One region of the Synechococcus sp. PH41509 genome, then DNA from elsewhere that is predicted to be linked to it. Evidence: predicted binding sites of a transcription regulator. Region 1 holds the regulator's gene; each other region holds the start of a gene.
What was found. Region 1 encodes NtcA, which controls nitrogen genes in cyanobacteria. Its sites were predicted from a motif close to GTANCNNNNGNTAC; they were not measured.
Positions count from the first base shown of each region.

Region 1 (7,864 bases):
GGCTCGGCGCCAGGCCCGCCAGGAACGTGACCGGAGGCTGGCAAGGCTGCCCCGTGCGAATGACTCCGCGGTGGACTGGAGTTGGTGGGGTCTGCAACCTTTGGCCTCTTGGTCACCACTGGTTCGCCTTCCAGCTGGATCGTGGTCGGTCGATGCCGTTTCACTGCCCCAGCAGGCTGCTGCGGTTGGTGGAACCTGGGTGCAGTTGCCACGTCAGCAAGGCAGTTGCTCTGTGCCCCTCAGGCGTGAACCAGGGTTGAAGCACTGTGCTGCTGAACCCCGACACCCCGTGGTCATCGCGTCGCTGGGGTCGGGAGCCTGGCGTCTGGGTAATGATTTGGTTGAACTTGAGGTCTCCGCAGCCGGACTCCTTGCTTTAAGGGGTCGTGATGGAAGAGAGCAGTTGTCGGCGCCGCTGCAGCTCGAGCGCTACCGAGACCGCGGAGAATTTTGGGATGCCTGGGATCTGGCTGCTGGTTACCGTTCCAATCCCCTGGGTGTTGACTCAACGGGATCGTTGCAATGGCTCGACAAGGGTCCTCTGGTCGCCCATTTGGTGCTGAGGCGCAAAATTGGCGCCAGTTCCATGCGCCTGGACCTGCGGCTGAAGGCCGATACGCCTTGGCTGGAGCTGATCTGCAGCATCGACTGGTGCCAGACCCACGAGTTGTTGCGCCTGGACCTGCCGCTGGCGACTCGCGCCGTTCGGATCGGTGCCGACACCAGTGGAGGGGTGATCGAACGCCCCGCTGAGCCGATGACACCTCGGGAAAAAGCCCGTTGGGAAGTCCCTGTGATCTCTTGGTTCGCCTCTCAGTCGGCGGCTCCTGGAGGTGGGTTGGCTGTGTTGCTGGATGGTCCTCAGGGGGTTGATTGGTCTCCATCACGACTGGGCATTTCGCTGCTGCGCGGTCCAACCTGGCCTGATCCCAGTGCTGATCAGGGCTGGCATCGCCAGCGTCTTGCTCTCATGCCGTTGTCAGGCTCCTGGGGTGATGCCGGTGTACCGCAGGCTGCGATTGCATTTCGCGAGCCGGGTTGTTGTGCACCTCTGCCCGCTGAGCTGCGTCAGTGGTTCCCATCGCTCCCGAATCAGCTCACGCCGGTTGCTCTTCAGCGGAATGGCAGTGACTGCTTGCTGAAGCTGATGAACGCTGGATCTGCTCGCTGTAGATGGGCCCCCGGTTCAGGCTGGCGCGTTCGCTCTCAGGTCGACTCAACTGCAACAGATGAAGTGGTGATCGCTCCCGGAGAGCTCGTGTCTCTGGTGCTGTCTCAGTCCTCGTGATCGTCAAACGGGTCATCGAGAGCTTTTGATGGCGGACCAAAGGCCTGGTACACACCAAAACCGGTGAGTCCGAACAAAACGGCGAGCACACCGATGGCAACAGACAGGGCTGGGGACGAAGTTTCCATCACATCTCTCGACAGGATCGACCCCTAACCGGAGTCGGCCCCTACAGTATCGGGACTTCAAACCACCCGAGACCTAGCGTCGTCATGGCCCAACGCACCCGTCTGGGAGACCTTCTCCGCCCTCTGAACTCCGAGTACGGCAAGGTGGTTCCCGGATGGGGCACCACACCCGTGATGGGCATCTTCATGGTGCTTTTCTTGGTGTTCCTGCTGGTGATCCTTCAGCTTTACAACAAGTCCCTCATCCTTGAGGGCATCAACGTGAACTGGAACGGCCTCGGCTGATCTCAATCCATGAATATCTTCGGCGTCGGTCTCCCCGAAATGGCGGTTATCGGCGCCGTTGCGTTATTGGTTTTCGGCCCGAAGCGCTTGCCAGAGCTTGGACGCACGTTGGGGAAGACCCTGAAGGGATTCCAATCTGCGTCCAAGGAATTTGAACGCGAGATCAACAAAGCCATGGCAGATCCGGAGGTGCCAGCGGACGCTGCCAAACCGGTCGAAGAACTCCCCCCAGGCGACTGAGTCGCCACTACTGAGTCGCCGCAGTGGTATGACCACCGATCTCAAACTTGTCGTGGGACTCGGAAACCCCGGCACGAAATACACGGGCACCCGCCACAACATCGGCTTCATGGCTTTGGAGCTTTTTGCGGAGCGTTCCGGATTCAGCTTTAGGCAGCAAGCCAAATTGCATGGCTTGGCGGCCGACACAGGGGTGGGTGATCAGCGTTTGCGCCTCCTCATGCCGCAGACCTATATGAACGACAGCGGTCGTGCAATTCGTGCTGCGCTCGATTGGTTTGGCCTCGAGCCTCATCAACTGCTGGTGCTGGTGGACGACATGGATCTCCCCCTTGGCCGTTTGCGGCTGCGTGCTCAAGGCAGTGCTGGTGGTCACAACGGACTGCGTAGCACCATTCAGCATCTCGGCACCCAGGCGTTCCCCAGGCTGCGGATCGGGATTGGTGCTCCGGCTGAGAACCCTGCCGAGCGTCGTGCCCGAACGGTGTCTCACGTGCTTGGTCCCTTTAGCAAGCTGGAGCAACCCTGTGTCGGCGCTGTCTTGGATGCTGTCCTGGAAGGGATTCATCGTCTTCAACGTCAGAGTTTTGAGCGTGCTGGGACCTGGATCAACGGGTTTCGCTACGACCTGGAGTCCGACGACTGATGCCGGCTCTTCCGGCGACAACAGCCCATCTCCGGGTGCTTCGCCAATGTTTTCAGGCAAAATGTGTGGAGGGTGAGGTCTCTGCCGGAGGCTTCGAGTGGCAGTTTTCCTGGGCGTTTGACCGCGGCGAGTTGATGGTGGAGCCGTCCTTAGGACGTGCCCTGATCGAGGATGCCTTGCGGCGGTTCCTGGTGCGTTCTGATTACAAGCTCGAACCAGGAGGTGACTACACCTTCATGGTCAGGGCCAGGTTTTGAGCAAGAACGTGGGTGCAGGCTCTGGCCATTGCAGGCGGCAACCCAAGTGCTCTTCCAGCATGACTAAGGCGGCAACAGCATCCAGGTCCACCGGTGGAATGCGCAGCCCTTTCGGCAGCACTCGGCGCCAACCCCGTGCAGGCCACAGCGTCCAGTAACGCTGTCTTGCCCGAAGGGTGGTTCCCTGCTCCGGAATCACGCTGAGGCTGCCGAGGCGTTCCAGCCGCTTGATCCACGCTTGGCTTCCTGTTCCGTCGCCAATCAGGATGCGATCGAGAGGTTGGTCTTGATTCCACTGCTCGAGCCAGGGTTCCACGGCCTCTGGGCTCAGAACATGGCCCTCGCTGACAAGACCACGCTGAAGATCGGCCAGCACAAGGCCACATTTGCAACGGCCTGGGTCGAGCACGGCCACTCGCTTCATGGGGATGCCTCAACCGTGACCACCACAGGATCGGCGCTGTCGCTGATCCCTGCGGCAATCACCTTCAAGACCATGCTTTGGTTGGGTCCCTCCAGCAATGTCTGGGCCAGTTGGGAGAGTGCGGATCCATCGAACTGCAGTCCTTCCGTAAGGGATCCTCGCCGTTGCACCTCGGCGTAGGCCGAGGCCAAGAGAAGGTTCAGTCTCGTTCGAATGCCCTCCGGTGTGCGTTCATCCGTTTGCAGTGTGGTGGTCGCCAGCACGTCACCGCTTTGCACCACCGGGCGGTTGGGACGCACTTCGGGGAAGGCGTACACCGCCGTTTCACCACGCAGCACATTGGTGGCGGAGCGCAGCGAGATCACCCAAGTGTCAGGCTTGCGGATGATGTTCTGCAGACGTTCCACGTCACTTCGAGGAACGCGGATCAACTGTCGTTCGGGTGCTTCCCCAGGCCTCACCTTGCCGTAGGCGTTGATATTGGCCTCTTGAAGCAGCCGGTCGACAACCTGTTTTGCTTGATCCGGAGCATCGAGACGAACCGTTGCTCTCGCCAAGGTCTGTCCGCTACTGATCACCACTGATCCACGCCTCAGGGCGACCAGGTTGAATTCGAGTTCCTTGAGTTCCTGCTCGCCAGCTCGGATGCGGCTCCGCACGCTGTTCAATTCGGCCTCCGTGCGCTGGATATCTGCATCGCGGGAGGCGATGTCCTGGCTCAGACGCTCACGTTCTGCCTCGAGTTGGGCGCGTTCGTTCTGCAGAGGAGCCAGTTCGCGGCGCAGGATGTCAGCCCGTTGCTGCGACTGCTTGAGCTCAGCGGCGATCCGGTTGGTTTCTTTTCGGGTCTCTTCCCTTTCTCGTTCGGCTGCATCGAGTTGCCGTCGACTGTCCTGGAGCCGGTCTTGCAGAGCATCCAGTTCAAACAGGCCCACTCGCAGTTGGCGGCTCACCAGCAGCAGCAGGCCGAGCGACAGTGCGCTGATCAGGCTGCCGGTCAGCACCGTGATCAGAACGGCGGTCCGTCGCGGCCGCATCTTGAACAGACTCAGGCGGGCCTTGCCGACACGACTTCCCAGCCGGTCACCAAGGGTCGACAGAACGCCTCCGAGCACCAGCAGAACCAGGATCAGTGCCCAGCCACTCATGGCTGCACCTGTGGGTTGAGGTGTTGACTAGCTGAATCGTTTGGCCAGAGCGATTGGATCCAGAACGGTGATTTTTTTGCGGTCAATCTGAACCAGACCGGATTGACGCAAGTCTCCCAGCAGACGTGTGATTGTCACGCGCGTTGAGCCAATCGCTTCGGCGATGGCCTGATGGGACAGGCGCAGGTCGATGGTGATTCCCAGTTCATCCGCTACGCCGAAATCCCTGCACAGCACAAGCAGAAAGCTCACCAGTCGGGATGACATGTCCCTGTGGGTCAGCGTTTCGATCATCGTTTCGGTTTGAAGAATCCGACTGGACAGGCCCTGCAGCAAGCGCAGGCCAACGCTGGTATCCGCCTCTATCGCCGCCTTCACGGATGTCGCTGGCGCCGTCACCATCTCGACTCTGGTGAAGGCTACGGCGTGGTAAAAACGATCAGATCGTTGACCGGTCAGCAACGACAGTACCCCGAAGAGGCTGTTTTCGCGGAGCAAGGCCACTGTGATCTCTTCTCCTGACTCGTAGACGCGGGAGAGACGGACAGCTCCGCGGCGGATCAGATAGACCCGTTCAGCAGGATCTCCAGGGAAAAAGATGGTCTTGTTGCGGTCCACCAATTCGCTGCTTGCGCCGTCCAGATCCCGGATGATTTCCAAGAGGGAGCGGTTGGCCGGTTCTGTGCTTGGGGTTGGGGCCACCATCTGCGGGGTGTATCGGCTGAAACCTCGGCTACTGGTCATGACAACCCCCTGGTGAGGCGAAGCTACGGAGCTAACGGTGGCCGCCGTGTAGCGGTTATTACGTAACTCTGGTGTGCTCGTTCATGGCTTGGCGTTGCGCCTGCATCAGCGAAGTCAATCCAGGCTCAGCCAGATCCAGTAATTCATTGAGCTGGCTGCGGCTGAAGGGCGCCCCCTCTGCAGTTCCCTGGATCTCCAAAAGGCGACCATCGCCAGCCTGCACAACATTCAGGTCCACCTCAGCTCTGCTGTCTTCGCTGTAGTCCAGATCCAGCAAGGCCTGGCCATTCACCAGGCCGACGGACACGGCCGCCAACTGGTCGACCAGTGGCGATTGCTCCAGAATCCCCTCATCCACGAGTGAAAGGCAGGCTTGCTCAAGGCCGAGCCAAGCTCCGGTGATGGATGCTGTCCGTGTTCCGGCGTCGGCCTGGATCACATCGCAGTCGATCAGCAAGGTGCGCTCTCCAAGACGCTTCATGTCGATCACAGCGCGAAGGCTTCGGCCGATCAACCGTTGAATCTCCTGCGTGCGGCCCGACAATTTCATGAGCTCCCGTGATTGCCGCTGCGGCGTGGATCCCGGCAGCAGCCGGTATTCGGCGCTGACCCACCCCAACCCTTCTCCCTTCCGCCAGCGGGGAACGTTGTCCTCCAGGCAGACGCTGCACAGAACAGCGGTTCGGCCGGTGTGAACCACAAGGGAGCTCAAAGCAAAACCCATGGGATTCCAGGTCACCGAGAACGGTCGTAACTGCTCAGGGCGACGGCCATCGGTGCGGCTTCCAGCGGGTTGGCTCATCGGTGGTGTGCAGTTCTTCAAGCCTCGCAGGCGGTTGGTTCTCGCCCGTCCAAACACCATGGGTGGTGTCAATGCACTTGTGGAATGTCATCTCGCCGCTACATTCAAGGTCTTGCCGGGATCACCCGGACGGATGTTGCCGTGATGACCACAAGCCTTGCCGACCCCCAAGCGTTCCAGAGCTCTCTGGATCGGGATCAGCAGGCTTTGCAGCGGGCCGGATTCAGGTCCCTGCCACCTGTTGCAGATCCTCCACCGCTGTATCTGGTGGCTCCCGAAGGGCAGCTGCAGGTGCACACGGCGCCCTATCGCGGCAGTTTCGCCAGTGTTCTGAGTCAAGCGATGCGTGCCGCTGGTCTGGGCAGTCGTGTTCTGATCAGTCAGTTCCTCAAAGGGGGCGTGCAGCAGGGGCCCGCAGGTCGCGTCCAACTTTGTGGAGGACTGGTCTGGCTGCGGCCTGAGGTGCCTCTCTGCCTCTCCTCGCCGAATCACCCCGGCGGTGCCGAGGCGGTTGCTGCCGTTTGGTCCATCTGTCGTCAGCATTTGATTCAGGGAGATCTCGACCAGTTGGTCCTGGATGAAATCGGCCTTGCTGTGGCCTTCGGTTATCTCGATGAAGCGGACGTGATTGAAGCTCTCGAGCAGCGGCCGGCCTCGATGGATGTGATCATCACAGGACCTGCGATCCCCTCCGGCGTGGTGGAGATGGCAGATCAAGTCACGGAGTTGCGCCGAGGTTTCTGATGCTCAAGTGCGATCGCTGGATCACTGAACAGGCTGGGCAGGGAATGATCGAGCCATTCCAGAGCGGCCTCGTCCGTCATCTGGATCCGGAGCAGAAGCTGCGTCCGGTGCTGAGCTTTGGTTGCTCCTCCTACGGCTACGACCTACGCCTGTCTCCTCAGGAATTTTTGATCTTCCGGCACGTTCCCGGCACGGTGATGAATCCCAAGCGGTTCAATCCGGCCAATCTCGAGCCCACTCCTCTCCATGAAGATGAGGACGGTCGCTATTTCATTCTTCCGGCCCACTCCTATGGCCTTGGCGTGGCGCTTGAAAAGCTTCGTGTTCCTCCCAATATCACTGTGATCTGTTTGGGCAAGAGCACCTATGCCCGCCTTGGAATCATTGTGAATACCACCCCGGCGGAAGCCAGCTGGGAAGGGCACCTCACCCTTGAATTCAGCAATAGCTCAGGTGCTGACTGCCGGATCTATGCCGATGAAGGCATCTGTCAGCTTTTGTTTTTTGAGGGTGATCCCTGTGCGACCACCTACAGCGATCGACAGGGCAAATACCAGCACCAGCCCGAACGTGTAACGCTCGCCAAGGTTTAGATCTCCCCGGTTTAAGGGGCCAGTCGTGCTCGATGCAGCCTGCTTTTTTCGTACCAGGCGGCGAACTCAGGAGCCCAATCCACCATGTGGGGCCACATCAGATCGCAGAGCTGGCGTATCTCGAGTTGTGCATCGAGTTTGGCCCGTAGATCCATGAAGTGGAGAAACGCGCGCAAACTGAAGCTCACCACAAAGTGCTGGCGATAGTCGAACGGAAGGATGCCGCGGGCGTGCTCCTCAGAGAAGCCAGCTTGGAGAAGATCCCTGTATCGCTCGGCAGCGCTTCGGCACAGGTCAAGATCCTGGTTGCGCAGCTCTTCGGTGTAGGCATATTTCTTGCCCTGCCTGTCGCTGTAGTCGCCGGCGGGCCGCAAATAAAACACCTCTTCAAGCTCTAGGGCCCCATCCGCTGCTTGGCAGATGCGATCGCCCGTATAGCGCATCGATTGCACATCAAAGCTCACCCCGACCCGATGGGTGCGGGCCTGCTGCATCACCGAATGAGGGAACCAGCCCACGTTCAGCACGATCTGTGCATGTTCCATGGGGCCGTAATGGCCGCGCT
Region 1 covers NZ_VTLD01000005.1:31,836-39,699, reverse strand. Annotated here, with positions in the region: gene FZZ88_RS02440 (alpha-mannosidase) at 1-1,288, shown strand, start outside; gene psbN (photosystem II reaction center protein PsbN) at 1,276-1,416, opposite strand; gene psbH (photosystem II reaction center phosphoprotein PsbH) at 1,501-1,701, shown strand; gene FZZ88_RS02425 (TatA/E family twin arginine-targeting protein translocase) at 1,711-1,941, shown strand; gene pth (aminoacyl-tRNA hydrolase) at 1,970-2,587, shown strand; gene FZZ88_RS02415 (DUF3146 family protein) at 2,587-2,844, shown strand; gene FZZ88_RS02410 (pre-16S rRNA-processing nuclease YqgF) at 2,828-3,268, opposite strand; gene FZZ88_RS02405 (DUF3084 domain-containing protein) at 3,265-4,416, opposite strand; gene ntcA (global nitrogen regulator NtcA) at 4,444-5,160, opposite strand; gene rph (ribonuclease PH) at 5,219-5,962, opposite strand; gene FZZ88_RS02390 (cob(I)yrinic acid a,c-diamide adenosyltransferase) at 6,107-6,706, shown strand; gene dcd (dCTP deaminase) at 6,706-7,299, shown strand; gene thyX (FAD-dependent thymidylate synthase) at 7,311-7,864, opposite strand, start outside.

Region 2 (7,864 bases), on a different contig from region 1:
GATCAACTTGAAGGGCGCCATGCCCTGGACAAGGCCCAGTACGTCTGGATCAAGACCATGTTGGAGGGCCAGATCTTGACCTGGGGCGGTGACCGGGTCGACATGGCCAATTCCATGGAGGCGCGACCGGCCTTCCTGGATCACCATCTGGCCGCTGTTGCCGTGCAAGTGCCTCCCGAACTGCGGATTAAGGGAAAAACCGAGAAATACGTGTTGCGGGAAGCCATGGCGGGTTTGTTGCCGGAGGTGTTGTATCGGCGTGAGAAGTTCGCCTTCATGGCGCCGCCAGCTCATACGGAGCCCGAGAAGTGGGAGCAGATGAAGCAACTCGCCGATGACTACCTCAGTGATGAGGCGATCGATGCCGCTGGTTTATTGAGCAAGGCCGGCGTTAGCGCCTTGTTTGCACGTCATGCGGACCCTGCCACCACCGATGCGGAGCGTGTGCAGATGGATGCCGTGATCAATCATCTGCTGGGTGTGCAGATGTTGCACCGGATGTTTGTGGCAGAGGACGTGCCAGCCCTGGCCCGTCGGGAGGCCGACCGCCTGGGGTGGCGGGTGCTGATGCCCGTTTGAATTCTTTGATCGGGATTAAATCGTTGCGCTAGCTACAGGTTTCTGTGTTTTTTCGGGTGAAAATTGTTCTCCCTTTGAAACGCAGGTCACGGCATTGCCATCGCTCATCTCGGCTTCTCAGATCAGCCCTGCAATTGAGATTGAGCCAAGCAATGTTGTGGCGAGTCCAAACCGTGGACGTTTGGCTGGAACGATTGAGCAGCTGGCCAGCATTGGCGCCAAGCCGGACGGCAGCGTTTGTCGACGCGGGTTTTCAGCGGAAGACGTTCAGGGCCGCGAGTTGCTCGCCAGTTGGATGAAGCAGCTCGGCATGCACGTGCGTGTCGATGCCGCTGGCAATTTGATCGGGCGTCTTGATGGCCTAGATCCCTGCCGTCCTGCTTTGGTAACCGGGTCGCATCTCGACACCGTTCCCACCGGTGGGCGTTTTGATGGTGCCCTGGGTGTTCTTGCAGGTCTGGAAGCCTGCCGCGCTCTTCAGGACCAGGGCATGCGGCTGCGGCACGGCATTGAGTTGATCGCCTTTGCCGACGAGGAGTCGACCATGGTGGGTTGCAAAGGCTTGGTGGGGACGGCTTCCGATAACCCGGAGAGTTATGTCACCAGTAACGGCCAGTCGATTCAAGAGAATCTGGCGCGAATCGGGGGGCACTGGCCTTCGCTGGCATCGGCCCGACGCTCCGATGAGGCCTATGCGGCTTTTCTTGAGTTGCACGTTGAACAGGGCGGCGTTCTCGAGCAACGCGGCGATGCCATTGGTGTTGTGGAGGGTGTGGTTGGTCAGCGTCGGTTCAGCATCAATGTGCAGGGACAGGCCAATCACGCCGGCACCACACCGATGGGTCTGCGACAGGATGCCCTCGTTGCGGCTTCGCGCATTGTTCTTGCCGTCGAGGCCATGGCATCCCGCCACCCAGGAGATCCTGTGGCGACCGTGGGTCGACTGGAGGTTTGGCCCAATGCCGCCAATGTCGTCCCCGGCGCTGTCGCCCTGACGGTCGACCTGAGGGATGTTGATCCGACTGTTCTCGATCAATTGGTGGAGGAGTTGATGCAGCAGGTCGAAAGCATTGGTGCTGAAACGGGCTGCCCGATTTCGGTGGACCCACAGTTCAGTGTTGATCCCACCCCTGCTGATGCTGTGGTGATGGCCACGATTGCTGAGGCCTCGGCCGACCTCGGCTTGTCTCACAGCCATCTCCCCAGCCGAGCCAGCCACGATGCGCAGGAGGTTGGTCGCCGTTGGCCGATGGGCATGATTTTTGTTCCCAGTCGGGGCGGTTTGAGTCACTCAGCTGCGGAGTTCACCAGCGACGAACAGTGCTGGGCGGGCACTGCGGTGCTTTTGGAAACGCTGCTGCGGCTCGACCGCCAGCTGCCGTGACCTTTTCGATCCTGGCCCGTGATCCAAGCAACGGCCGCTTTGGCGTGGCTGTTGCCACCTGTCATCTGGCCGTTGGATCCACCGTGCCCCACATCCGCGCCGGAGTTGGCGCTGTGGCGACCCAGGCCCACACCAATCCCTATCTGGGGATCTGTGGCCTTGAACGCTTGGAGCAGAGTGCGGATGCGGAGAGTGTTTTGGCCAGCCTTCTGGCGGATGATCAGCATCGTGATCGGCGTCAGTTTCATCTGATCGACCTGGATGGTCGAACGGCCTGTTGGACGGGGCAGGATTGCGGGGTTTGGGCTGGGCACCGCCATCGGCGTGACCTGTCTGTCGCCGGCAATTGTTTGGTCGACGACGGTGTTGTGGAGGCGATGGAGCAGGCGTATCTCACCAGCGATCCCAGCTGGAAACTTGGTCGACGCCTGATGGCTGCCCTGCAGGCGGGGGAGGCTGCTGGAGGCGATCACCGCTCCGATTTCTGCACCTCAGCAGCGGTGCAGGTGAGTGGTGAAGCTGCCTTTCCGCTGTTGGACCTACGGGTTGATTTCCATGAGCGTGCGGTGGAACAGTTGATGGAGGTTTACGAACGCAGCCAGGCACTTTGGGCCCAGGAATGGAGGGATGAACTCTCAGAGTTGCCCATGCTCAACCGGTTGGTGGCTTAATAATTCGAGTTGGTTTGTGCCATTAAAAAAAGCCCATCAACACTGAGTGTCGAGGGCTTTTTGGAAAACTCTGAATGGCTCAACTGGGGACTGTGGCTTCCCACTCCACATTCAAACCAGCTTGACGCGCATCATTGACGAGGTCGTCGATGCAATCTGTTCCAAATGCAGCCTGGCCAGACAGCAAGGCATCCCATTCGCTGGCTGGGAAGTGGGTTTGCAGCCAGAAGACGCCGTGCACGCTGGAGGGGTTCACCTGCACAAGGCCTTGGTCGAGGCGGGAAGTGATGAGATCCAACGTCGTTGCTGAGGCTGGATCTATTACGCCCTAATCCTCGGAACTGGAATGTTCGAGTTGCTACAGATTGAGAAGTTGGCCTAGCGCGTGTAGCCCACCCCGCGGTAAACGAGCTGCACCGGAGTGCGGTGGCTGTTGATCTGGCGGGATTGGTACACGTTTCGGCGGTAGACCAGTTGCACACCGGGCTTGCCCTCAGTGGCGTTCTTTTGCTGGTACTGATGCCCGCGATAGAGAAGGGTGGTCATTGGAAGGTCCTCGAAGCAAGCTCAGGTCCCCGTTCCATGGCCTGAGGCGAACTGCGCTTCGCGTGGTGCGAAGTGAACGATCGGTAGCTGTTGCTACAGAACAATTCAAGCGTTTTCAGTCGTGGTGTTGGTGTTCGGTTCGATACTTGATCTGAAAAGTTTTTGCTTTTGTTTATTTTTATCCGTAGAAATTTGTTGGCCTTGCTGATGTGAATCACCTGGTCTTGCAGCACTTCTGCAGCTGATCGAGCGCAGTATTGAAAAAGTATCGACCTTGCTCCTGCAGCTTGTCTCCAAGCCAGCGCCACTCCCGCATCAGGCGTTCGGGCCCTTCAGGCCCAAGGGCGCTCATCACATAGGTGTGGTCGTTGGCGATCCAGCGTTGCAGTGCGTCTCTGTTGATCTCGAGGTGGCATTGCAGGCCAATGGCGTGATCGCCGATTCGAAACACCTGTTCCGCACAGTGCAGCGAGGAACCAAGAAGGGTTGCATCGCCCGGCAGGTGGATGCGATCGCCATGCCAATGCAGGACCAAGCTGCTGCTCGGTTGTCCCTGCAGTAAGGCCTCATCGCTCCGATCAGCAACCCAGTGGATTGCCCCCAGTCCCAGTTCCTTTAGCTGCTGTGGTGGTGCTCCAACCTGCAGGGGTTCCACGGATCCGCCAGCAGCGACAGCCAAGAGCTGCGCCCCCAGGCAGATGCCCAGCACCGGTCGACGCTGCTGGTGCCAGGCCGTCAACCAGTTCAGCTCGGCTTGGAGCCAGTCCAGGTCCGGATGATGCTGCTCGTTCACCCCCATTGGTCCCCCCAGCACCAGCGCGATGCTGTTCGGGCATTCACTTGGGTGCGGCAGGCGGTCGCCTCGGTCGGGCCGCAGGGTCCGGAGAGTCATTCCCCGTTCCCGTGCCAGTTGTCCCACCAGTTCGGGCCCTTCGTGGTCAACGTGCTGGATCACCAGCAGGGTGGTGCTCAAAGCAGCAGATAGCGCTGGGCGAGGGGCAGCACTTCGGCGGGCTCGCAGGTGAGCAGTTCACCGTCGGCGAACACCTCATAGGTCTGCGGGTCCACGCTCACCTGCGGCAGGGCGGAATTGAGTTTGAGAGCGCTTTTGCCCACGCTGCGGGTGTCCTTCACCGCCATGCAGGTGCGCTCCAGACCCAGCTGACTTTGGATATCAGCATCCATGGCGGCTGTGCTCACGAAGGTGAGGCAGCTGGGAGCCAAGGCTTTGCCGAAGGCGCCGAACATGGGCCTGCCGTGCACGGGCCCGGGGGTGGGAATGGAGGCGTTGGCATCTCCCATCTGGGCCCACATGATCGAACCGCCCTTGATCACCAGTTCCGGGCGAATGCCGAAGAAGCCCGGCTTCCACAGCACGAGATCGGCGAGCTTGCCGGTTTCGATCGAGCCCACCTCGCTGCTGATGCCATGGGCAAGAGCGGGGTTGATTGTCACCTTGGCGATGTAGCGCTTCAGCCGATGGTTGTCGTTACGGTTGGAGTCTTCCGGGAGCGCACCGCGCTGCACCTTCATCTTGTGGGCGGTCTGGAAGGTGCGAGTGATCACTTCACCCACGCGCCCCATGGCCTGGGAGTCGCTGGCGATGATCGAGAAGGCGCCGAGGTCGTGAAGGATGTCTTCGGCGGCGATCGTTTCGCGGCGAATCCGCGATTCGGCAAAAGCCACGTCCTCGGGGATTTTGGGGTCGAGGTGGTGGCACACCATCAGCATGTCGAGGTGCTCCTCGAGCGTGTTGCGGGTGTAGGGCCGTGTGGGATTCGTGCTGCTCGGCAGCACATTTGCTTCGCCGCAGATCTTGATGATGTCTGGGGCATGGCCGCCGCCGGCACCTTCGGTGTGGAAGGTGTGGATCGTGCGTCCCTTGATGGCGGCGATCGTGTCTTCCACGAAGCCGGCTTCGTTCAGGGTGTCGGTGTGGATGCACACCTGCACATCCATCCGGTCGGCCACCGACAGACAGGCATCGATGGTGGCCGGCGTGGTGCCCCAGTCTTCATGCAGCTTCAGGCCGCAGGCACCGGCGAGCACCTGTTCCTCCAGGGCTTCAGGGGTGCTGGCGTTGCCCTTGCCAAAGAAGCCCAGGTTCACCGGCAAGCCTTCGGCGGCCTGGAGCATTCGCCCGATGTGAAACGCCCCAGGGGTGCAGGTGGTGGCATTGGTGCCGGTGGCTGGTCCGGTGCCGCCGCCCATCAGGGTGGTGACTCCACTGGCCAGAGCAGTTTCGATCTGCTGGGGGCAGATGAAGTGGATGTGGGTGTCGATGCCACCGGCCGTGAGGATGTGACCTTCCCCAGCGATCGCCTCGGTGCCGGGGCCCACCACGATCGTGATCCCTTCCTGGGTGTCGGGGTTGCCGGCTTTGCCGATGCCCACGATCCGACCGTCTTTCAGTCCGACATCGGCTTTGACGATGCCCCACCAATCGAGGATCAGAGCATTGGTGATGACGGTGTCGACGGCACCCGCGGCTCGAGGTGTTTGGGACTGGCCCATGCCATCGCGAATCACCTTGCCGCCGCCGAATTTCACCTCGTCGCCGTACACGGTGAAATCCTTCTCGACTTCGAGGATCAGCTCGGTGTCCGCAAGGCGAACCCGGTCGCCAGTGGTGGGTCCGTAGGTCTCGGCGTAGGCCTGGCGGGAGATGCGGTAGGGCATGGGTCAGGCGTCGAGGGATCCGTTGATCTGGCCGTTGAAGCCGATGACGCGTCGAGCACCGGCAAAGGGAATGAGGTTCACGTCGCGACTGTCGCCGGGTTCAAAGCGGATGGCGGTGCCGGCGGGGATGTCGAGACGATGACCGCGGGCTGCGGCCCGGTCGAACTGCAGGGCGGCGTTGGCTTCGGCGAAATGGAAATGGGAGCCCACTTGCACCGGTCGATCGCCACTGTTGGAGACGCTCACCGTGGTGACGGGTCGTCCCGCATTCAGCTCAAGTTCACCCGGTTCGGGAAGCAGTTCGCCGGGAATGAGAGGTGCCATGGGTTCTGCCTCAGCGAATTGGGTCGTGCAGGGTGACGAGCTTCGTGCCATCGGGGAAGACGGCTTCGATCTGCACCTCGTGCACGAGCTCGGGCACGCCGTCCATCACCTGGTCCTGACGCAGCCAGGTGGTGCCCTCCTGCATCAGCTCCGCCACGTTCTTGCCGTCACGGGCACCTTCAAGCACCAGAAAACTGAGCCAGGCCACCGATTCGGGGTGGTTGAGCTTCAGGCCGCGGTTCAATCGTCGTTCCGCAAGCAGTGCCGCGGTCACGATCAGGAGTTTGTCCTTTTCCTGGGGACTGAGATGCATAGCGAAGCTCGGTCTTCTTCAGTGTGTCTCCGCTGCGGTCTCCAAAGCGTTCATGGTGGACGTTTGTCGGCGTAGAGGCTGTTCCTGCAGGGGCCAGACCCTGGGGATGCGTGGCGGTGTCAGTCCCCGGAGCGTTCGCGTGCGCTCCCAGATCCGACTGAACCAGAAGCGGGCATCACGGCTGGAGTTGCCGGAATAGCGGGCGATCAGCCCTTGCCCGAGGGTCCCGCAGCGCATCGTGCCCGTAAGCCCTTCACGGTCGGCCCGCGCTCCGTCCAGCAGTGTTGCCGTTGTTTCGGCGCTCATGGCCATGGGTGCGGCCCAGATCAGTGTTCCGAAAACCGGTGCACCAGCTAGGCCATGGGGCCCCTCCAGGCTGGCTCCGCCCAGTTCCACGCGATCAGCCAACTCCCATGTCGAGCTGGTTGAAGTGATGCGCTGAATCGTGAGGCTGGACCGCCATCGCCCCTGCTGCAGGGTTTCACCAGCGGCGGTTCGACCCAGGCGCACGATTTCTGCACTGACAAAGGAGGCATCCATTGGCAGGGTCACCGTCAGGTGCTGCTCGAACAAGGCATCGGCGTACAGCACCAATTCCTGCGGCAGCCATTCGAGATCACTGCCGCTGGCCAGCGAGCAGCACACGTGCTGTTGTGCAGAGCAGCCCTCAGGCTGCAAGCGGCTGCGGCCGATGGACCCGTAAACCTTCTGCGCCGCCACACTGGTGATCAGGCTGCGGCTGCTGGCTTCAAGCTTGATGTCGAGGCTGAGTTGATCGCCGCCCACCAGGCCTCCAGCGGTGTGCAGAATCGGCAGCTCGCAGCGTCCGTCATCACCGCTTTCACTGCGAAGCAATTTGAACGGAGCCGTGCAGCCCCCCTGGTGTCGGGTGCTGCCGTTGGCTGCACGAAACTGCAGGTCGCAGCGGCCGTGCCAAGGATCGAGACGTTGCATGGCTTCACGCTCCGCTGCCATCGCCTTCATCTCTGTAGCAACGCACACCAAAGTGCTGGTGATGTCTGGGCAGGCTTTCTCTGTGGAACTGGAAAGGAGATGGTGGTGACAGATGCAGTGGTGGTGTTGGAGCAGCGCCTGCAGAACAGCAGTGCCATGGCAACCCTGCACTTGCCGTTAACGGCTGAAGAGCGCACGGTATTGCGCGGTCGCCGCACCACTTCATGCGGTCGTCCGGTGCTGCTGCAGTTGCCCCGTATGGGCTCCCTGCAGCCTGGTGATCTGCTGGGCGATCAGTCCGGTTCGACCGTTGTGGAGGTGACGGCAGCGCCGGAAGCGTTGCTGCGGGTGCAGGGGTCGCATCCTCTGGAGCTGTTGCAGGCGGCTTATCACCTGGGCAATCGCCATGTCGCC
Region 2 covers NZ_VTLD01000008.1:75,798-83,661, forward strand. Annotated here, with positions in the region: gene asnB (asparagine synthase (glutamine-hydrolyzing)) at 1-579, shown strand, start outside; gene FZZ88_RS04235 (Zn-dependent hydrolase) at 674-1,963, shown strand; gene FZZ88_RS04240 (DUF1028 domain-containing protein) at 1,960-2,634, shown strand; gene FZZ88_RS04245 (hypothetical protein) at 2,714-2,932, opposite strand; gene FZZ88_RS04250 (DUF4278 domain-containing protein) at 3,013-3,180, opposite strand; gene FZZ88_RS04255 (type 1 glutamine amidotransferase) at 3,395-4,153, opposite strand; gene ureC (urease subunit alpha) at 4,150-5,859, opposite strand; gene FZZ88_RS04265 (urease subunit beta) at 5,863-6,183, opposite strand; gene FZZ88_RS04270 (urease subunit gamma) at 6,194-6,496, opposite strand; gene FZZ88_RS04275 (urease accessory protein UreD) at 6,515-7,450, opposite strand; gene ureE (urease accessory protein UreE) at 7,556-7,864, shown strand, end outside.
Region 2: FZZ88_RS04250 (DUF4278 domain-containing protein) is a predicted target of NtcA. The motif match lies at 3,264-3,277, and genes of this name have one in related genera.

Region 3 (7,864 bases), on a different contig from region 1:
TCGCATCGGTGAGGAACAGCTGCTGGTGATGGAAGCCCAGCACGCCAGCATCACCCTGCAGGGCCAGCCCGGCGACACCCCCCCTGCCCTTTCGATGCTTCGCCGCTTCTCGGCGCCGGTCCACGTGCGTTTGGACCAGCCGCTGGAGGAGTGCCTGCAGCTGTTGGCCTCCGATGATGACCCCTTCTGCCGTTGGGATGCAGCCCAGCGTTTGGCACGCCAGGTGCTGTTGGCGCGGGCTGACAACCAGCCGAAGCCTGCCGAGGAGGCGGCTTTGATTCAGGCCCTGGATCAGCGGATCTCCGCTTACGACGGTGGTGATGGCATGGACCTGGCGGCACTGTTGGCGCTGCCGGGAATGGCTGAACTGGAGGCGTTGCAATCCCCGGTAGATCCGCTGGCGCTGGACCAAGCCTTCCGGGCGTGGACCCAGGAGATGGGCGTTCAATTGCAGTCGTCCTTGCGACGACTCCTGGAGCTGGCCCGGGTCGACTGGACCCTGGCTTGGCCGGCTGGCCAGGGCGGCCGTGCCCTCACGGCCTTGGCCTGGCGCTGGCTTGCCGCCGCGGGCGATGCCACGGTTCAAGCGGAGGCGTTGGCGGCGGTTTCTGGCCCCTCGATGACCCTGGCGCGGGGAGCGCTGCGGGCTTTGCTGCCGCAGGAGAGCGCTGAGCGTGAGCAGGCGATGGCGCTGTTCTACGACCGTTGGCAAGACAAGCCCGTGATCCTGGATGCCTGGTTTGCGATGGAGGCATCAGCTCCAAGGTCCAACGCTTTGCAGCGGGTGAAACAGCTTTTGGAGCATCCGCGTTTCGACCCCCTGGCGCCCAATTCCCTCCGCGCCGTCCTGGGCGGATTTACGGCCAATGTGCAGGCCTTTCATGCCGCCGATGGCAGTGGCTATCGGTTCATGGCTGAGCAAATCGCAGCGGTTGATTCCCGGAATCCGATCACAGCTTCACGGATGGCCAAGGTGTTCAGTCGCTGCAACAGTTACGGATCCGACCGCCAGAAGGTGATGCGTCAGGCCATCGAACAGCTGGCATCCGAGCCCCTGTCTGCAAACACGGCCGAGGTTGTTCAGTTGCTCATGACGTGATCACCACAAGCACGATGATCGCCAGAAGCAGGATGACGAGCCACAACTTTCTGTTGCTGCGCCTACTGCTCAGGGGCGTTGGGCGTGTGGCTCGGCTCCCTGCCGCAAGACCGCAGTTCTGACAGACCAGCCGACCGGCCATGGATCGATCGGCACGAAACCGACGGCTTCCGCAGTTCTGGCAGACGGTGACGGCCAAGGTCTCTCAATCATCGTTCCACCAGCTTGCCTGGCATCCGTTAGTCCCGTTCCCAGCCATCGCAGCCTGCTTTGGAGCGCTGACGTTTCGTGCGTCGATAGCTCTCGTTCTGTTGGGTAAGAGCCTCGCTCGCAACAGCAACAGCTGCGCTGTCAGTGCTTTCAGCGATGATCGCTCGATTGATTGCCATGGCGTTGCCCAGGCGATTCAGCACCTGATCCATCAGCTGGCACTCATCGAATGCGGCGCGTCCCGCGGCCGGTACTCCAAGCAGCAGCAAGGCCCAACATGGAGCAAGCAAGCCTTTCATTGATCTGCTCAGGGGCTGTAAGTGATGGTGCACTGATAGCGGCTGCTGAATCCCACATCAATGCTTTTGCAGGTTGTGTCGGTGATCGTTGCCCCTTTTGGGACCACGCGCATGGCCTCTGCGGTGGCGAACTGCTCTGAGGCCCCCTGGGCTGTGGCCCGATTTCCGCCTGCGAGAACCGTGGAGCCCCAAAGGATTGTGGCCATCACCAGCGCCGCACGTCGCATGATTGGAGTCAGAAGTGATGTCTTCGGTTTACACAAAACGCGTTTGTGCGACAGCACTGGTGGCTTTAGCAACGGCCACGGCACCAGCGGCGGCCCTGACGTCTCGGTTCAGTTTTGGATTCCGCGTCCTGATTCGCGTCGGGGACTGGCGGTGGGGGCAGAAGCGCTGCTGGCTGGATGGGAAGACGTCGCGATCCCCATGCCGCGTCAAAAGGAACCACCACGAGGGGAATCGGTTCCGCACTCAGCACCGGCAAGGTCAATGCCGATGACGCGATGAGGGCTGTGACCAGAAATCTCATCCAGCCATTTTTGCTGATGCTTGATCTTTTCGCCGTAATTTCTGCTGCCCCATCCGGGCTCAGGCCGGCGGCGACAGGGCAGGGGTGGCCCCTGAGCCTGTTCAGGCCTTGGAATAGGAGACGCCGCGATAAGTCAGAACAAAGGAATTACGAACCAAATTGACTTGATCAGCTCGATAGGATTTACCCATGTATTTGAGTTGGATTGTTGGCCTGGAAGTTACTTTCTCTGACTTTGCATATTTGTTGCCCAAGAAAGTGAGTTCCATGGCTGAATAGGGCGTGAATAAAAATGTTTTCAAGTTCTACATCGTTGCTGCTGGCCCGCAAGGTTCCACTGGATACTTCATTCTTTAGCCATTGTTAAAATTGCCTCGGCTTGATACAGGTACCGCCTTCTGGCCTTGGCCTGACAGGGAAAAGTGTCTATTGCTATTTATCGACTGTCGTCTCAGTTGTCATGAAGAGCGCGAAGTATTGGCGATTATTTTTCTTTACTGCACCGTTGGCAGGCAGAAATTCTGTCTTTGTGATGCTCTGGCAATGTCAGCCGAAAAGGGTCAACATCAAATTCATAACCACATGAGCATCTCGCGTGGAATCTCAGCTTTTTTGATTTTGTGAGTCGTTTCAAGAGGGTGACCTCTCCATAGATTTGCTCTGGCTTGAACCGATCAAGCTTGATACGTTCTTCGGGTGCATTTTTGATTCGTGCCTTTTGCAGTGCGTTGCGCACTGAGTTTTCACTGCCTTTGCCAAGGATCTTGGGGATCTGGAGAATCGATCGACCTTCCTTCAGATACAGACGCTTGATCTCTTCGATCTCTGCACTGGTGAAGCCAGACTTTTTGCCCACCTGCTTTCTCGTTTTGGGTTGATTCTCTCAGGGCGCTGGTCGCTGCCCTGACGCCTTGCCAATAAGAGGTCCGGGAGTCAGACCAGCATGATTCACTGAAGCTGATTTAAGCCACAACATTGCTGCGGCTCATATGGTCGCTGCTTTCGCCTCATAGGAACAGCATTGAACCCATCGCCGGGTGATGGTGTTGTTGGAGGGTCCACACCTCCATCCATTGGCCCCTGCATGGTCATTGGGCGCTGAGTGTTAGCGATCTTTCCCACGCCGACACAGCATGCACAGCCTGGCTCCTCTTTTGAAGGGGAGGAGTCAGATCAGCGTTTCTCACCGGCTGCTCACGAGCCAACCATTACCGACCGGCTACGGGCGGTAGTAACCGGGAGCATCAAGCCTTGAAATAAACATCAGCCGATGAATTTGTCTGTCGATAGCGCATCTTCAATTGCGCAATTTTTGAGAATTTTAATTGTTAGTATTTGCCAATAAAAAAGAAATAGCTCCTAACATGCCAGACTCTTGAATTTTTGATTTAATAAAAGAAGCCACTGCTGATGTAATCATGGTTATAAGCTCCTTTGGGAGTAAATGGCTCATGTTTAGTTGAGGTCTTTAAAATCAACCCAGTGAATGCAATCGACGGGACAAGTGTCAATCGCTTCCTGGATTCGATCTACTGAATCACCGTCTTGTCGAATCGCACGACAGCGACCTGTTTCTGGAACCATCACAAAAGTATTGGACGCTACATGTGCGCAATAACGGCAGCCAATGCAGTCAATTTCCTCAACCCAAACTGCTTTGTCACGAAGTCCTCCGCCTAAAGACGGTTCGGATCCCGTACGAAGATTACGAAGCTGTTCAGAATGTGATAAAAAAGCTGCATCAACCGGATTTTTTTGCGTGTACATCTGTATCAAGCTGGCATAAAGATTTCAGCGGATCGTGAACATTTGGCTGAATATTAAAAGCACCAAGTAAAGGCTTCCAACGCCACCAACAATTAAGAAAAGAAGCCAAAGCTTGAGAAGACGACCCTTTGGCTTTTCGTAAATCAGACGGGATACCGTCATTGGACGACTAATTTTATTGAAAGCATCTATAGACAACATCAACTCATCACGAATCAAGCGCTCGCGCCAACTCTCTCCATAGCGAGGCAGGCGCTGATAGATGGGCATCTCACCCTGAGAACGACCTGGCAATGTTCGATTAACTTGTTCAGGTATCTCATCATTGCCAAATCTCTCAAAATACTCAGGAGAGGCAAGAACAGCATCAACAAATCCTGAAAATCCTTGCTCAGCAATAACAATAGACCAAGACCTCTTTTCGTCTGAACCATAAACAGGACGGCCCAAAACCCGCCCTACAACCTGCTCGACAATTCTCTCGTTATTGTTGCATGCAACATATCCATTGTAAAAACGCTCAGAGAGCAGCAAGCCCCTTACGAAATCCCTTACTGTGATGCTGCCAGACTGAAATTGTGATTCCAGAAAAGGATCACGATCAAAAGACATCGCATGAAAAAAAATCTGGCGGTAGCACTTCCCGATTATTTCAGATGCTAATTCTGCCGATAGATCTGATCGACGCTCAGGTAAGCGACCTGCTATAGCGTCAACTCGGGAGTTCTGGCTTGATAGATTGAATCGTAAACGAGCCCTGGAAGAAAGGGAGGCCAATTAACCCGGAAATTCTTTAATATAAGAATTACATCAAAAGAATAAGAGGCAAGACAATAAGTGACAGTAGAATGAAGGTTCAAAACATTTGCCATGCAAAAAAGAGTCAAAATTTTGACCATTTGATACTTGCGTATGGTGCGTTTTGAGATCCTGAAATGCTTTTATCGTGCAGTATTGCAATTGTATTTGCTTAAATGAAAGATGGCTCTAAGTGGATTTGAAATTGCCATGGGTGGTATCGCTTCGATCCCTGTGGTCGGCGGACTGGTCTTGCTGGGTTATAAATCTTTTGGTGAAAGTGCTCTGGATGCAAGCAAGCTGAAACCAAAAAAGAAGCCAGCAGCCAAACAAGAAAAAGCAGTCAAACAAGAAAAATCTGTATCTGATAAAAAAACATCTGCAACAAAGAGCGAGACTTCAGAGGGTCAGCAGAACCCGTCCGCAAGTGTGAAAGAACAATCTGCTTCGGCCGAGCAGGCAGCTGCAATAAAGAAATAGGCTTCTGCTCCAATTAAAAGAAGCCCGGAATCACAATAGGAAATTCAATGCCCGTCTAAAGCCGTGATTGTCAATGAAATTGCTACCCGGTAGTTCAATGGCCTATGAGTAAGCAGTAGGTAATAATCAATCAAGGCTAGTTGAGTTTAGTTTTTATGTGGTTCTTTTCGAGGCATTTTTCTGGATGCTTCGTATAAGGTTAGCCAAGGCGCCCTTTCTGCGTAGCAAATTTGTGTGCATATTGCATCTATTCTTGGCCGTCTTTGCCAAAAATAATCAGAGGAATGGAAGATATGTCAGCGCGACTGTGATCAAAGTAATAGCTGCTCAGGAATTTAATGGGCAGAATATGATTTTAGTCTAATGGATTATCTAAACATCCTTGTGTGCATTCCAGTAATCTTTTGGATTGTGATTGGTATTCGCGCGCATAGTAATTGGATACAGTCTGTTTTTATGGCTGAGAGTAAAAAAATTAAGCAGCAATCGCAAATGATTAGTGAGTTTGGTTACGGCTCGCTAAATACTCGTGACAAGCTTGTGGCCAAGAAGGGTTTGGTCTTCGCCTATTGGGAAGGATCTCATCAAGATCAAAAGCCGACGGCACAGTTGGAATTGCTGCAGAGCCCAGTGATTTTTCAATTAGTTAATTTTAGTTTGGTAGCTGGCACCTCAATATGCCTATTAATGATTCTGAGCAAAGGTCTATTCGCTACTATCGGACTTATTTGATGGCTTCTTGTTTTTGGCGGAAGTTTATACTTGTTATCGGTTTTCTTTTGCATCCATAGTGCAATCAGCGCTCCTTCAATTGGATGGCTGCATTGATAGTGATAAGTGTAGCGACATTGCTGCAACGAGTTCTCCAAGCAGGAATGGGACTTTGCGGGTGTCTCGTGTCATGGGTCAAACGTGACTGCCTTGAGTGTTCCCCGCTGATTAGCCAGCCTCAGGCGCTCACTGACTGCTCTTCAGAGGGTTCTACGCAAGCCAGCGAGTGATCACGGTGCCTTCATAGACATGACCAGAAGCTTCAACAATCGGCTTGGTCTCTCGGTTCGTGAAGATGTTGTAGAGGACGTCTTCGGGTCCTTGAAATATCACTGTCGCTCTTTGGGGGTCGTCTTTGCAGACACCGATAAAGAAGGTCTTGACTCCCATCTCGGCAAACATCGCTTGCTGATCAGGCGCATTCATATATGCGCGATATTCCTCAAACGTGTTGCTGAGCTTGAAGTCCAGAACAGTTGTCTCTGTCATCTTTTAAGGGGCTTTTATTCGCGATAGACCTCTTTTAGCCCGCCTCAGGAGCCCAGCCCATCTCCTTGTGCCAGGTCGGTGCCCTGAGCTGGCAGCTTTTTTTATGCATGCTGCAGCTTTCCCGATGGTTTGTTCCAACACAGTTCTCACCCCTGAAGACGCCTTACAACGGAGTCACCACTGAAGGAGGTGCCATGAGCCGATCAAGGTCGTTCAACCGCTTTCATCGTTATTTGGCTCGACAGAAACGTCGTGGACTGCGCTCCGTCCTGCCGCAGTTCCAGATGGACTTCGAGTACTACGGATCGCCCATCGATCACAGCCGCGACATCCTAAATAGGCTGAAAGGGCGTGAAGTGCAGATTGAGCTGCTGGATTCTGAATCCTGACTGACTAGCCAGCCTCAGGAGCCCAACCCACTTACTTCTGCCAGGTGGGTACCCAAAGCTTGCAGCACTTCTTCCGGTGCTCTCCTTCTCAGCATCTTCTGTCTGAGGTTGAAGCCCGCCGTTGTGTAGCTCTACAGCACCGATGGAGAGGATGGCAGCCAGCAATTCAGGGAAGGAGGCTGGGGCTCGATTGATTGGGTCGCGTGATGATTCAGCCTCCCTTCGCGGCCCCCCTCACATCTTCCAAGGATTCATCCAAAGGGAGTCCCACCAGAACTTGAGACCTCGCTTGTCGCTGTCAGGGCAATAGCCCCTCCGACTATTCCAGGGATTGCAGAAGTTGCCATCACCCTGGACACCACGGCGAAAGACACGGGCCCACTTCTCGTCCCACCAGTAATCAGAGCGATTGCACTTGCTGAGGTACTGCGGATAGACAACGGCCTTCCCCTCGGCAACCAGCTTGCGGTTGGCATTTGTGTAAAAGGGCCAGCGTCCGGAATACAGCTCACCGGCGCGACGGCCCCAGCCACCTGAACCAAGCTCCACAAAACGGATGGTGGCGCCTACGGGGGTCAGTTCCTCCAGGCGTCTAGCAGCGGCACCACCGTGGCCTTCAACATTGCCTTCGGGCGCATCAATGCAGGCCAGCCTGACCCTGAGCTTCCTCCCGTCTTCGGTCTCCAGTCGGACGGTGTCGCCATCAGTCACTGATGTGATGACAGCTGAGACCCCTGGCGTTGTTGATGACTTGACCCACACCCCGCCGCCAACAACAGCCAGCGCCGTGACGGTGAGAAGAGTGCGTTTCATGGCTTCAGCTTTGACTCGATGAACTGATTGCACCTCCCCTATCCGAGTGGTTGTTCTGGCTGTTTTCAGGGGTCCCCATCCCCCAACCGAGGGATTGATCCAACCTCAGCCAGCCTCAGGAGCCCAACCCACTTACTTCTGCCAGGTGGGTACCCAAAGCTTGCAGCACTTCTTCAGATGCTCACCCTTTGGCGCTGCTATCAAATTGACGTACTGGGTT
Region 3 covers NZ_VTLD01000026.1:306,630-314,493, reverse strand. Annotated here, with positions in the region: gene pepN (aminopeptidase N) at 1-1,099, shown strand, start outside; gene FZZ88_RS11570 (TFIIB-type zinc finger domain-containing protein) at 1,089-1,298, opposite strand; gene FZZ88_RS11565 (hypothetical protein) at 1,339-1,578, opposite strand; gene FZZ88_RS11560 (hypothetical protein) at 1,617-1,835, opposite strand; gene FZZ88_RS11555 (hypothetical protein) at 1,901-2,137, opposite strand; gene FZZ88_RS12275 (DUF4278 domain-containing protein) at 2,239-2,406, opposite strand; gene FZZ88_RS11550 (hypothetical protein) at 2,622-2,993, opposite strand; gene FZZ88_RS11545 (ferredoxin) at 3,593-3,904, opposite strand; gene FZZ88_RS11540 (phycobilisome rod-core linker polypeptide) at 3,929-4,516, opposite strand; gene FZZ88_RS11535 (hypothetical protein) at 4,886-5,182, shown strand; gene FZZ88_RS11530 (hypothetical protein) at 5,546-5,914, shown strand; gene FZZ88_RS11525 (DUF3764 family protein) at 6,164-6,442, opposite strand; gene FZZ88_RS11520 (hypothetical protein) at 6,550-6,831, shown strand; gene FZZ88_RS11515 (thermonuclease family protein) at 7,066-7,644, opposite strand.
Region 3: FZZ88_RS12275 (DUF4278 domain-containing protein) is a predicted target of NtcA. The motif match lies at 2,469-2,482, and genes of this name have one in related genera.

Region 4 (7,864 bases), on a different contig from region 1:
TCAAAGCCGCTTCGAGTTCATCGAGAGAAAACCACTCTCCCCAGGGCTTCTCAATGGTTTTGACCTCAGCGCGATATCGCCCAGCCATATCTGCCAGCCGGAGGCCGAAATATCCCTTCACCGCCACAAGAACGGTGTCTCCAGGCTCGACGGTGTTGGCAAGGGTTGCCTCCATGGCGGCACTCCCGGTGCCACTCATTGGCAGCGTGAGGCGGTTGTCCGTCTGCCAGGCGTAGCGCAGCAGTTCCTGCACCTCACCCATCAGCTCGACATAAAGCGGATCAAGGTGACCGATGGGAGTTCGCGAAAGAGCCTTCAGAACCGTTGGGTGCGCGTTCGAAGGGCCTGGTCCGAGAAGCAGTCGATCGGGAGTGCCGATCGGTGCAAAGGCTTTGCGGTGACGATCGTCAACAGGAAGAAGAGAGTTCGTCGTCGCCAAAGCCCTGATCATTGGTTCGTGGTGATGAGCCTACGCAGTCATGCCCCTCGCAAGAGGTGAGTGCTGCTCGATTGCAATCTGTTCAAATCTTGCGCTGAACTTCTGCGCTCAACGTTGACGCACATTGGTTTCACCAAGGCCTTTGGCCAGGTGATCGAACGGTTGCATAACAGTGGCGAGCTGTTCGGACGGCGCACCGTTGGCCAGAAGCATCTCGGCCACGACTTCACCGAGCAAAACGATGCTGCGAACAGTGGGGCCAGTGGGAACGCCAAGGCTCTTGTAGGTGTCGTCCAGCCCGTTAAGAACACGCTCATTGAGGATCGTGCTGTCGCCGGCAACCAGGGCATAGCTGGCGTAGCGAAGGAAGTAATCCATGTCCCGCAGACAGGCAGCGAGCCGACGGGTTGTGTAGGCGTTTCCGCCGGGCAGGAGCAGGTCGGGCTCATCCCGGAACAGCCGCTGGCTGGCCTCACGCACAATTTCGGCGGCTGAACCATTGATCAGCTCAACGGCCTGAATCCGCATCGTGGATTCATCCAGATACGCATTGATGCTGTCGATCGCTGAACGATCGAAATAACGACCCAGCTGGTCGTAGCGACCGATCAGACCGCTGATTGCATCGCGCATTTACCTGAATCTCCAGAGGATCCCCCGCGGACGCTAACACCGTTGAAGCGGGCAAATCCTTTGGCAGGCCTGCATTTCAGCCAAGTTGACAGAAACGGTTACGCAGTTAACTCCAGGCTGTTGGAACGTACCCCTTGATACAAAATGGTGACTTGTGGCTCTATACGGTCACATCACTGCACAATTCAGTCGAGCAGTCCTTTCTTATGTCGAAATCCCCCCAGGACGTCCTGCGCCAGATCAAGGACGAAGGCATCGAACTGATCGACCTCAAATTCACCGATCTGCACGGAAAGTGGCAGCACCTAACGGTCTGCACCGATCTACTGGAGGAAGAATCCTTCACTGAGGGCCTGGCCTTTGATGGTTCCTCCATCCGTGGATGGAAGGGCATCCAGGCCTCCGACATGGCCATGGTGCCCGACGCCAACACGGCCTGGGTTGATCCGTTCTATCGGCACAAAACCCTGAGCATGATCTGCTCGATTCAGGAGCCGCGCACCGGTCAGCCCTATGAGCGCTGTCCTCGCGCCCTGGCCCAACGTGCTTTGAATCACCTCGCCAGCACGGGGCTGGCCGACATGGCCTTCTTCGGTCCTGAGCCTGAATTCTTCCTCTTCGACGACGTCCGCTACAACTCGGCCGAAGGTGGATCCTTCTACAGCGTCGACACGATCGAGGCGGGTTGGAACACCGGTCGAATTGAGGAAGGCGGCAACCTCGCCTACAAAATCCAGGTGAAAGAGGGGTACTTCCCCGTTGCTCCCAACGACACAGCCCAGGACATCCGCTCCGAGATGCTTCTACTGATGGGGCAACTGGGCATCCCCACCGAGAAGCACCACCACGAAGTGGCCGGCGCAGGCCAGCACGAGCTCGGCATGAAATTCGCTGAGCTGATCCAGGCAGCCGACAACGTCATGACGTACAAGTACGTCGTGCGCAACGTGGCCAAGAAGTACGGGAAAACAGCCACATTCATGCCCAAGCCGGTGTTCAACGACAACGGCACAGGGATGCACGTGCACCAGAGCCTTTGGAAAGGGGGTCAGCCGCTGTTCTTCGGCGAAGGCACGTACGCGAATCTGTCTCAGACAGCCCGCTGGTACATCGGCGGCATCCTTAAGCACGCTCCGGCTTTCCTGGCCTTCACCAACCCCACCACCAACAGCTACAAGCGTCTGGTGCCCGGCTTCGAAGCTCCAGTGAACCTCGTGTACTCGGAGGGCAACCGTTCCGCCGCTGTGCGAATTCCTCTCACCGGCCCAAGCCCCAAGGCCAAGCGCCTCGAATTCCGCTCCGGTGATGCCCTGGCCAATCCCTATCTGGCCTTCAGCGCCATGATGATGGCTGGCCTGGATGGCATCAAGAACCAGATCGATCCCGGCGACGGTGAAGACCGAGATCTGTTCGAGCTTCCGGCTGAAGAGCTTTCGAAGATCGCAACGGTCCCGGCTTCCCTTAATGGTGCCCTGGAAGCTCTGAACGCCGATCGTGGCTTCCTCACTGCTGGCGGTGTGTTCAGCGACGACTTCATCGACAACTGGATTGACCTCAAATACGAAGAGGTTCAGCAGCTGCGTCAGCGTCCTCACCCCCACGAATTCACCATGTACTACGACGCCTGATCAGCGCTCGTTGAGCCCCACGACCCGCCTCCCAGGAGGCGGGTTTTTTTGTGGACTGCTTGGCACGCAGTTGCGCGTCACATCCGCTGGAATAGGGCTGTTGTCTGAATCCGCGATGGCGTCAACGCCCCTGAGCAAGCTTGCGTACAAAACGCTTCAGCAAGGCAAAAGCATCGCGGGCCTTGCCCACAAAGAGCTGAGCACCAAGCTGATGGAATGGGTGGCACCCGATGCCGTTCCCAAAACGGAAGCCGTGTCCACCGAGGTGCTTGGTGAACTGCGCCTGGACATGAACAAACTCCAGGAACAGGATTGGCAGGAGGCTCAACAGGGGATCTATCCCGAGCAGTTGCTCTTTGATGCACCTTGGCTCGACTGGGCCAGCCGCTATCCACAGGTGTGGATGGACCTTCCTTCGACCTGGGACCGACGCCGCGAGCGCAACGTTCGCGATCTGCCCCAGGACATCGACGCAGCGCTGTACCCCGATTACTACCTCCAGAACTTTCACCATCAAACCGATGGGTATCTCAGTGATCACTCCGCTGGTCTCTACGACCTACAGGTTGAGATCCTGTTCAATGGCACAGCCGATGCCATGCGTCGCCGGGTTTTGGCTCCGCTGAAACGCGGTTTGAGGCATTTCGCCGACCGTGCTCCCGGCTCCCTAAAGATCCTTGATGTGGCCACCGGTACAGGTCGAACCCTGCACCAAATCCGTGCGGCTGTCCCCCATGCTCAACTCATCGGCACCGATCTCTCCGAGTCGTACCTCCGTCAGGCCAATCGCTGGCTGAATTCAGGGGACGCGTCGCTGGTTCAGCTGATCCGTGCCAACGGGGAATCCCTTCCCTTGGCGGATGGATCGGTTCAAGCCGTGACCTGTGTGTTCCTGCTGCATGAACTTCCAGCTGAAGCACGCCAAAACGTGCTCAACGAGGCGTGGAGGGTGCTTGAGCCAGGCGGTGTCCTTGTTCTTGCCGACTCTGTCCAGATGGCCGACTCGGCCAAATTTGCCGCAGTAATGGAGAACTTCAGGCGCGTCTTCCATGAGCCCTATTACCGCGACTACATCGGTGACGACATCGACGCACGCTTAACGACGGCAGGCTTCGACGGAATCACAGCCGAATCCCACTTCATGACCCGTGTCTGGTCGGCACGCAAACCCAGCAATGAGGAGAGCTGATGAGCGGATTCCCTGACAGCGTCCCTTGCACGAACGCCGGCGAGCCATAGGGTGAATCCGATTACGAAGGGAACTTCATGACTAATCCCTTCCGGCTGCGTTGGCTTCAGGGCTGGACGTTTCAGGTCGTGCTGATGGAAGGAAACGTTCAGGTCGAGGCTCATGGTTTCGGCATCTGCTTGCGAACAGCGTTGCTTCCTGGTGAAAGCCCCCAAGCAGCGGCAGATCGTCTTGTTCTCTCTGAAGATCGCCGGCGGAGGGCCCTGCACAATGCATGGCTTCGCGGTCAGGACATGGCACAACCATCAGGGGTTCCTGCCCCCAAGGAAGAAGCTCCTGCATCCAATTCTCTGGTGGTAGTTGGATAAGCCCATCGCCAACTGGTGGCCTGATCGGCTTAGAGCTGGGCTAGCAACCAGGCCAAAGTGAAGCCCCCTCCAGCAAAGCGAAGTGCCTCCCAGAAACGCTGCCCAGATGCCCTTGGAACATCCCACCCCACAAGCGGCTGGCTGATCAGGTGTGCGGCAAGTTTGCGACGTTGAACCCAGCGTCGAGAGGCAACGCCCGAACCGACATTGGACTGTCTTCGGCCTTGCAGTAGCAAGCGTGAAGCATGGTGCAGCCAACGCAGTTCACTGCGGCATCGTTTGCCTTTGTGCTCTTCCAAGGCATTGAACCCACGTGCTCCGAAACTAGAGCGATCTGCTGATCAAGGGATGACACCGCCTGCCGCCCCATGGCCCGACTCCGCCAAAGCGAAAGCAGAAGAGCTACATCAGCTGCTTCGCATTAGTGATCGCGACTGGCATCAACTGAAAAGCAACCGCAAGCGACGTGGTGCCGAGCTACTCGCGGCAGCTTTGGTGCAATTACTCCGTCAGGGAGACAGCACGGATGTCGAGCAACTAACCCAGCAAGCGCTTGGCTGGATTAAAGGAGACCTGAAGGATCCAGGCTGTCCCCGTCACTGACGGGGCGACGGCAGGCCAATTGCAGTCGATTCCCCCTCCGGCTCCAGCGGACATCGTCAAAACATTGATGAATGAGGAACAGTCCGCGGCCACTGGCAGCATCAAGCGCCGTGGGGAGGGTCGCTGTACGTGACTGCTGCGGCAAGCCGCAGCCTTCATCCTGAACCTGCCAGACCAACCAATTGGGCGTCAGGATCCGACGAACGCGAAGCTTCTTGGCTGGATTTTCATCATTGCCGTGGCGGACGGCATTCACAAGCGCCTCATGCAACCCCAACTCAATGCGTTGACTGGTGAACACACAGCCCACCGGCTCGGTGAGCAGCTCCAGCAGAGGGGCAAGCTGCAACGTGGACGGCAAGGTGAACTCAGCCCAGCGAAACCTCTTGGACGGCACAGTCGAGCCCGTTGACGTCAGTCTTTTGAACTTACCGTTGTTGGAACGCCTCGTCAGGCTCTGCGGGCAACAAGCGCTGGATGATTCAGGACTGAATCCATCAACCGAACTCCCCTTAGCTGATTGATCAACGGCATATGGCCCTCGGGAGCCTCGATCGACCAATTGAATGCACCGGGATACCGGGTCCAGACACCATCACATTTCCAGCCGATCCTGGGCCACAGGCGTTCGTAACGGCCATCGAGGGCGCCCAGTAGCTGGGACTGAACCGTAAAGCCAAAGCGGCCTTGGGAATAAACCGTCCAGAGCCGATCGAGACTGACCAGATCAATTCCCGACATAGGAGCCACTTCGGTGAAGTAGACGTAGCCACGCTTCACAGCAGCATCCCCGGCCAAATCGCGCAGACACTGGCTTGTGATGCGATCCGCTTCCTCAAAGTTTTGGTTGAGCAGCTCCTGCTGCAACGGCCCGTAATTCAGGCCAACCGCGGATTCTGCTGTCAGCCAGCCGGCATCTGGGGATTTGATCAGAGCGGCAATGGACTCAGGCTGGTGACACTGCAGCACCTGCAAAATCCAGCCTGCAGCCCAGTCATCACCGGCAGGATCGAAGCCAGTAAGAAGATCTGACCCGACGGCAGCAAGGTCCTCAGATCGTGCTTCGACCTGCTTGATCAGAGGGCGTCGTTGGCGAGGTGTTCCCTTCGCGAAACGATCCAGCAGCTGGTCGATACTGAGTTTGGTGGCGGGTGTGGAACCGGAGAGCATGAGTCGCAACCGGCCCCAACTGGCTCGGTGTTGGCCACTATGTCAGGCATGGGCGAGACACGTTCAATCGAGATCCAGCAGCTTCGCGAGCTGAAAGGTCCGCTGGTGGATGTGCGCAGCCCCAGCGAATTTGCGAAGGGGCACTGGCCCGGGGCCATCAACCTGCCTTTGTTCAACGATGAGGAGCGGGCCGAAGTCGGCATCGCGTACAAGCAGCAAGGACGCAGACCAGCGATTCATCTGGGTCTTGAACTCACCGGACCCAAGCTCAGCAGCTTGGCCCGTCATCTGGAGACCCTTCGCGAGCTGGGCAATCCAAGGATCTACTGCTGGCGTGGAGGAATGCGCTCGGCCAGCATGGCCTGGCTCGCGCAGCAGATCGAACTCAAGCCAACACTTCTGCAAGGGGGATACAAGAGCTACCGGCGCTGGGCCCAGAACCGATTTGAACAGGTATGGCCCCTGCGCGTCATGGGGGGGCGAACGGGAACTGGAAAAACTGATTTGCTGTTGGCCATGGCGGCCTGCGGAGTAGCCGTTGTTGATCTGGAAGGGCTGGCCCACCACCGCGGCAGCAGTTTCGGCGGCCTGGGCCTGCCGGATCAACCCAGTACCGAGCACTACGAGAACAAATTGGCTGAAGTTCTGGATCAGCACCAACGCCAGCGGGCAACGGCGATTTGGTTGGAAGCCGAAAGCATCCAAGTGGGGAGCTGCCGCATTCCCAAACCTTTCTTCGATCAGATGCAACAGGCCCCGGTGCTTGAGATTCAGCGCGACCTGAACGAACGGGTCGCACAGCTGGTGCAGGTGTACGGCCATCAAGGGGCGTCGGCTCTCGCTGAGGCGACCCAGCGGATCAGTCGACGTCTCGGCCCGCAGCGCACCAAGGAAGCCCTCGAGGCAATTGCCAGGGAAGACTGGTCCAGCGCCTGCCGCGCCACACTTGACTATTACGACCGTTGCTACGACCACGAATTGGCGCGATCCCCCAAACGCGACAACATCGACCTATCGGGCCTCAGTGCTGATCAAGCCGCGCAGACGCTGATCAAGCACGGGTTTGTTGAAATCCCCGATTAAGATCGCTTCTACCGATGGGTCCAGAACGACGTGAGCGAAGCAGCGATTCAGTTCTTTCGGGGAATCAATGAGCCGGTGGTTCCCGATATTCGTCTGACCCGCAGCCGCGACGGTCGTACTGGTCAAGCAACCTTCCGTTTCGAGAAGCCTGCTGCGATTGCTCCAGAAACGATGGGCGACATCACTGGCATGTGGATGGTCGATGAAGAAGGTGAGATGGTCACCCGAGAAGTGAACGGCAAGTTTGTGAACGGCACAGCGAGTGCTCTTGAAGCCGTTTACTCATGGAAATCCGAAGAGGATTTCGAGCGATTCATGCGCTTTGCCCAGCGCTACGCCGAGGCCAACGGCTTGGGTTATTCACAAAATCAGGATTCCAATCAGACTGACGCGGCCGACGATCAACAAGCTTGAGACTGCCCCACTGGCTGTCGTTAACAGCCTTGATCGCAGCGATCATCTTGCTGTGGTCCCTGCGCGAGCTGGTTCTACTGCTCTTTGCTGCAGTTGTTCTGGCCATGGCCCTTTGCACACTTGTGGGCATCCTTCGAGAACGGAGGCCGATGCAACGGCCTCTGGCCTTGATTCTCTGCATCGCCGGGTTGCTCTTACTCGTCGCTGGGGCTGCAGGTGTTGTGGTGCCCCCATTCCTCGAGGAATTTGCCCTGCTGCTGCAGAAGCTGCCCGAAGCGGGTCAGACCCTGGTTCGGATGGGAGTCGACTGGATCGACACCATCAGCGAAGCCATCTA
Region 4 covers NZ_VTLD01000020.1:74,902-82,765, forward strand. Annotated here, with positions in the region: gene FZZ88_RS06840 (alanine--glyoxylate aminotransferase family protein) at 1-451, opposite strand, end outside; gene FZZ88_RS06845 (allophycocyanin subunit beta) at 548-1,072, opposite strand; gene glnA (type I glutamate--ammonia ligase) at 1,279-2,700, shown strand; gene FZZ88_RS06855 (class I SAM-dependent methyltransferase) at 2,816-3,889, shown strand; gene FZZ88_RS06860 (copper-binding protein) at 3,967-4,257, shown strand; gene FZZ88_RS06865 (DUF6439 family protein) at 4,606-4,860, shown strand; gene FZZ88_RS06870 (ATP-binding protein) at 4,820-5,257, opposite strand; gene FZZ88_RS06875 (GUN4 domain-containing protein) at 5,311-6,030, opposite strand; gene mnmH (tRNA 2-selenouridine(34) synthase MnmH) at 6,070-7,113, shown strand; gene psb28 (photosystem II reaction center protein Psb28) at 7,144-7,527, shown strand; gene FZZ88_RS06890 (AI-2E family transporter) at 7,524-7,864, shown strand, end outside.
Region 4: glnA (type I glutamate--ammonia ligase) is a predicted target of NtcA. The motif match lies at 1,200-1,213, and genes of this name have one in related genera.